Xanthocytophaga agilis: one gene and its partner. The main gene of each other region encodes a partner of the protein of the gene in region 2 in a complex. Links are inferred from orthologs where the notes say so. Each region holds a gene or a part of one and is shown on either strand. Other genes may lie near its edges.

The links.
Region 1: the proteins of prfA (region 2) and prmC are in contact, whole or in part, in a crystal structure (PDB 2B3T), measured with the Escherichia coli proteins. The link is inferred for Xanthocytophaga agilis from one-to-one orthologs.

What each region holds. Positions count from the first base shown.
Region 1 is NZ_JASJOU010000007.1:363,933-367,110, forward strand. The notes cover bases 95-2,931. They hold prmC (peptide chain release factor N(5)-glutamine methyltransferase), read right to left. Parts: upstream 2,028-2,931; coding sequence 1,161-2,027; downstream 95-1,160. Other genes in these bases: QNI22_RS21325 (C40 family peptidase), read right to left, coding at 95-372; QNI22_RS21330 (rhodanese-like domain-containing protein), read right to left, coding at 688-1,014; ribD (bifunctional diaminohydroxyphosphoribosylaminopyrimidine deaminase/5-amino-6-(5-phosphoribosylamino)uracil reductase RibD), read left to right, coding at 2,125-2,931. In the rest of the region: more of QNI22_RS21325, read right to left, coding at 1-94; more of ribD, read left to right, coding at 2,932-3,178. UniProt on the Escherichia coli protein: Methylates the class 1 translation termination release factors RF1/PrfA and RF2/PrfB on the glutamine residue of the universally conserved GGQ motif, i.e. on 'Gln-235' in RF1 and on 'Gln-252' in RF2.
Region 2 is NZ_JASJOU010000006.1:55,524-58,650, forward strand. Bases 86-2,871 are described here. They hold prfA (peptide chain release factor 1), read right to left. Parts: upstream 2,121-2,871; coding sequence 1,050-2,120; downstream 86-1,049. Other genes in these bases: QNI22_RS18310 (choice-of-anchor Q domain-containing protein), read right to left, coding at 86-894; QNI22_RS18320 (YfiR family protein), read left to right, coding at 2,469-2,871. Also shown: more of QNI22_RS18310, read right to left, coding at 1-85; more of QNI22_RS18320, read left to right, coding at 2,872-2,975; QNI22_RS18325 (fumarylacetoacetate hydrolase family protein), read right to left, coding at 3,096-3,127. UniProt on the Escherichia coli protein: Peptide chain release factor 1 directs the termination of translation in response to the peptide chain termination codons UAG and UAA.

The DNA of each region.
Region 1 (3,178 bases), on a different replicon or contig from region 2:
ATTACGGCCTTTGAAGAAAATCAGATCTCCTTTCTGCATTTCGGCTGTTTCTACCTTTTTACCAACAGTAGCCTGCCCATAAGAGGTACGTGGCAGTGAAAATCCAAAACGAGAAAAGACATGTGATGTAAAGCCTGAACAATCAAATCCTTTGGCAGAATGGCCTCCTGAACGATAAGGTACGCCCAAATAATTTTTAGCGTAACTAATTAAACTATCAAGAACCAGAGGAGATTCGTCATCTTGTTTTGTACTATCAGCCGGGCCTAAATAGGCGTAAGATGAATTAGTGAAGATAGCTGCGGCTGTAGTTGATGAGCATACAAGGCAAGAAAGAAATAGTAAACCTGAAATCAGTAATAATTTTGTCATAACACCTGTTTTCAAATGATTGAGGAAGCTAAACCATCCCGGTTGCCTCACTCCTAAATACGTATTTTGCTTGCTTCGATACTAGCTGGGTTTAAAAACGTTGTAAAGTACGTAAAAGTAAAAGAGAGAGTTTCGCAGAAATGTTGATAATTTTCTACATTTTCTACAAAAGTCTTACATAGAAATGAAAAGTTTACTCGAAGAAAGGAAGTACTTTTATAGGGCTATTTTGCTGATTAATAGATTATAGCGTAAAAAAAGCCTTTTATTTAAAGGCCAAATATTACATAAAACAGTTTTTTCCTTTGGTTACCCTCAATACCACATCATAGCCTGATCTATTTCAATCGCCCAGGCGTGAAGTCCTCCCCTTAATATGGAAAGGTTAGTAAATCCATGAGTTTTATTGAGGTATTCAAATGCTAAAGTACTCTCAATTCCATGATGGCAATAGATTATGACAGGCAAGTTTCTGGATAATTGCTCATAGTAAGATGGCAGTTCCTCAAGCGGTATATGTATTGCCGCTTTTATATATCCATTTTTATATTCTTCCTGTTCACGCACATCCAACAATTGAAATTGCATCCCCTGATTCATAATCTTCTTTAATTCCTGGACTGTGATTTCGTTGCCTTCCATAAACCCACAATATTTATAAAATTACATTTATACAAAAAAATATTTATTATATCATAAAAATAAATTTATTTTATGAATTTTTCAATATATTGTTTAAATAATTTTATAACAAAGTACCAGTGATCAAAGTTCTTATGTTCAATCAATTAGGCAGAAAGGCTTCCACACATCATTCTAGGTTTTCCAAAAAGGTCGTGCCGAATAGTAGTATGTAATCCAAATGATTGCATGAGAGTCGATGTCTCTTGTGAAAAATGCTCATTTAGTTCAACAAAAAGCTTTCCCCACTCTGGTAATGAAGATTGACTAAAGGATGCGATAACTTTGTAAAATAAAAGAGGATCATCATCTGGCACAAATAAAGCCTGGTGAGGTTCATAAGCAATCACATTTGTCAGCATTTGTTCCTTTTCTGCTATTGTTACATAAGGAGGGTTGCTGATTATATAATCAAAGTATACAGGAAACTCTTCAGGAAGATTACCTGAAAGAATATCCATTTGCCGAAAATGAACTGTAACATGTTGTAACCGAGCGTTTTGCTCTGCGATAGAAATAGCACCACTCGAAATATCAATGGCCCATACTTCAGACCCAGGTATTTCTGCAGCCAGCGAAACCGCAATACACCCACTTCCTGTACCAATGTCAAGTATACGGCAATTTTTAACGGGTGCTGATTTATACTCTTCCAGTACCCATTCTACCAGCTCTTCTGTTTCAGGGCGGGGAATCAATACATGAGAATTTACCCGAAACGTTCTTCCCCTAAATTCTGTTTCTCCTAAAATATACTGAATAGGTTCATGTCGTAACAAACGGGCAATCCAATCGTTAAAGTCTTTTGCTGCAACACTGGTTATGACTTTGTCTGTCACAATTGACGTTTTTGTTAATCCAAGTTTATTCTGCAACAACCAAAAAGTTATTGAACGAGCCTCTTCCGGTTCATAAATTGAACTGATTACATGTGTAATATGATCAAATAATTGACGCGCAGAAGTGGTTAACATGGTATAATAATTACAGTCAAGAAACAAAAATAGTATCTTTCTGCCGATAAATACTCTTAAATGTATAAAACCTTTCGATCTATAATTCAACAATCACATGATTCACAATCAGATACCAACAGACATTCATTTTATGCGACGGGCACTAGAACTAGCCAGCCTTGGCCAGGGCTCTGTAAGTCCCAATCCTATGGTTGGCTGTGTGATTGTACATAACAATCGGATTATTGGAGAGGGGTGGCATCAGAAGTATGGTTCCTGGCATGCAGAAGTAAATGCTATCCACTCTATACAAGAACATGATCTGGAGTTACTTCCTGAAAGTACTGTATATGTAACCTTGGAACCATGTACTCACTTTGGCAAAACGCCTCCCTGCTCGGATTTATTAATCGAAAAAAAAGTACGCCGTGTAGTGATTGCCAATGTAGATACAAATCCACTAGTTGGTGGAAAAGGAATTGAAAAACTTAAGAATGCAGGTATTGAAATTACTACAGGTATTTTGGAAAAGGAAGCCAGATGGCTCAATCGTCGTTTTTTCACATTCATTGAAAAAAGCCGACCCTATATTATACTAAAGTGGGCTCAAACAGCAGATCACTTCATTGCTCGTTTAGATTTCAATTCCCGCTGGATCAGCAATGACTGGTCAAGAAGATTAGTACATAAATGGAGAGGTGAAGAGCCAGCTATTATGGTTGGCACAACTACAGCCCAATATGACAATCCTCGTCTTAATGTCAGAGATTGGACAGGTGAAGATCCCGTACGCATTGTTATTGACCGGCATCTTCGGTTATCTCCTTCTTTACACTTATTTGATCAGACACAAACAACTTTATGCTATAACTTGAAGAAAGATGAATCCAGGGAATACATACAATACATAAAGTGTGCAAGTGAGTCCACATTTTTAGCAGAGATGATGGTAGATCTGCATCAGCGGAAAATACAATCCGTTATTGTAGAAGGAGGAAGTAAATTTCTACAGGAACTCATTTTATCAGACCTGTGGGATGAAGTTCGTGTATTTACTTCTGATCAAACATTTGGTACTGGTATTGCCGCACCTGCATTTGGAGGGACTCTCATAGATAAAATTTCTATAAAAAAAGATCAACTATTAGTCTTCATTCCAGTTACAGATT
Region 2 (3,127 bases):
TGTATTAATTGCATGTATATCAGATTCAATTCCTAAAATTCCCGACTGGCGAGCATATTGAATAATGGTATTTTGTATCGTTACATCTGTTTCAGAATCGGTATCTGGTGAGTCTATAAAGATAGCATTGGTTGCATTACGTATCTGGACAAAATTTAATAAGCTCCCTTTATTTGAACCTCGAAATGATAATCCTGTCCATAAACCTGATGCTTCCCTATAGTCACCATCCTGCCGGAATCCCATAAACTGAATAGGTTCACTGATTGTTCCATTGGCTTTAAGTGTACCATTTACAACCAATGCCGCATTATTGTAAGCATAAATTTTTGCTCCTTTTTCAATAGTTAACTGACAATTCTCAGAAACGATAACAGAGTCAAATAGTATATAGGGTTTTTCTGCTGTCCAGGTTTGATTACAACTCAGTTGTTTTTCTTTTACAAAAACTGCATCCTGTCCCCATGCGAGTAACTTAATATTAGGCATAGTATCCTGCATATCAAACATCAGAGAGTCATACAATACAAATGCTTTGGATGAATCTTTGGAAGGAATATCCATCTTAACCATAACGAGTAAACTATCCCCTCCCCGTAACTCAATATTCTTGGCAGAGGTGATTGGGCGGCCACTTATGATAACAGAGTAAGGTGATGCTGGATTTCCCAAATGTACAGACTTTATAAGAACTGCATTTTTATTAGGATTTCGGACAAAGAAGTATTCCGTTGTGGTGGTGAGGGCAGTGAAGACAGTATCAAACACAATGGCATCTTCTGAAAATGTGACAGGTTTAGGATTGTCGGTCAGAATTTCATCCTGAGGTTTACAAGATACTATACAAAGTGTAAGCAGAATTAATAAGCAAATGTATTTCCCGAGAAAACGCATAAGTCTCACAAGTATTTTAATTCGAAAATAGCCTAAATATTCGCTGTAGAATAAAAATAGATAGGGTTGAATCGTGGTTTGATCGGGAATATACAGTATTATTTTGCTTCGATGCCATTGGAAGAATACATAGTTACTGCATTTCTATGCTTTTCTTACACTGCTCCTTCTTTCAATTTTTCAGCATTATCTGCCATTCGGAGTTGCTCAATAAATGGTAAAATCTCTCCATTCATTACAACAGGCAGATTATAGACTGTGAAGCCAATCCGATGATCTGTTACCCGTCCCTGAGGATAGTTATACGTCCGTATTTTCTCAGAGCGGTCACCTGTTGATACAAGGCTTTTCCGATGACTGGCTATCTCCGCTTCCTGTTTCCGAACTTCTTCTTCATACAACCTGGTACGAAGCATCTGCATCGCTTTTTCACGGTTTCCTAACTGGGAACGTTCTGTTTGGCATACTACAACTGTTCCTGTCGGAACGTGCGTCAGCATTACCTTTGTTTCTACTTTGTTAACGTTCTGACCTCCTGCTCCACCACTTCGGGCAAACTGCATTTTGATGTCACTTTCTCTGAGTTCAAAATCAATCTCATCAGCCTCTGGCATCACTACAACTGTTGCAGCTGAAGTATGTACACGTCCTTGAGTTTCTGTATCCGGAACTCGTTGCACCCGATGTACACCCGATTCATATTTTAACATTCCGTATACGTCTTCACCTGATATTGTGGCTGTTATCTCTTTATACCCTCCCATAGTTCCTTCTGTAAAGTCTGCAAGATCTATTTTCCAGCCCTGATTCTCTGCAAAACGTTGATACATACGGAAAAGATCTCCTGCAAAAATAGCTGCTTCATCTCCTCCAGTACCTCCTCTAATTTCCAGTATGATATTTCGACTATCATTGGGATCTTTTGGAATGAGAAGATTTCGGATATTCTGTTCCATTTCTTCTTTTCTAGGGGAGAGTTCATCAAGCTCTATTTTGGCCATTTCCCGGAATTCCTCATCTTTTTCTGTCTCCAGTACTTGCTTTGCACTCTCAATATTGCCTAAGAGTGTTTGGTAGGCATGATACTCCTTGACAATTTTTTCGAGGTCTTTATATTCTTTGCTGAGTTTGGAAAACCGATGGCGGTCTGCAACTATAGATGGGTCTGTGAGTTGTTGACCCACTTCATTAAACCGATGTTCAATAGCTTCTAATTTATCTAACATAAATAGTATATAAGCTTACTAGTCAGAATGCATAAATCAGGAAAACGAGATCTCCGTCAAAAATGCTCATGATAAGTAGGATAAGTGATAGATGAAACACAAAATTAATCAATAAACTTTACTTATTGAGGGTGAAATAATACATATATCACCTAAAATCTTACGTGCAAAGTACAGATAGTTCATTCACATTTCATTAGAGGAGAGAATCAAAGTATAGATATCAATATCATGCAAAAGAGCAAAAAACTACTACAGGTAGGTTGGATGATAATAACATGATTTTCGCAAGTAAGTGAACAACTATATTTGTTGTCTAAAAATCAACAACCCTTTTTATTAACGACTATGAGAAAAACTCTTCTATTATTTGTTTTAATGCTGTTGGCTCTCCCCAACAAACTTTGGGCCCAGGAGAATGATTACCGTATTCATGCTGTATTCTTATATAACTTCACCAAGTATGTACAGTGGCCAAGTGCAGGGCAATCAGGAGATTTTGTTATTGGCGTAGTTGGCAACTCATCGATTTATGATGAATTGGTAAAGATAACCAATGGCAAAATGGCTGGTACACAAAAGATCGTTGTAACGAAGTTTAAATCAGCTGATGCAATCACTAACTGCCAGATGTTATTTGTTCCTTCTCAGGTTAACTTCGAAAATGTGCAATCTAAACTTGCTGGTAAACCTGTGTTGTTAATCACAGAGAAACCGGGGCTTGCTCAAAAAGGTAGTAACATAAACTTTGTAATTAAAGAAAACAAATGGCGCTTTGAATTGAATGAGAATTCTACCCGCCAGGCCGGATTAAAAGTATCTGCTGAATTGTCTAAGCTAGCTATCAGTGTTTAATCCCATGTATGTTAGTGGCCCATTAAAACATTTGTATTAGATTGACTTTTCTGAGCAGAAATAATAATAAAGCCTCATACATAGTGTATGAGGCTTCTCTTTTTAAGAAAAAGAATATGATTACTCAACTATTGTAGTAAGTAGTCCTATAG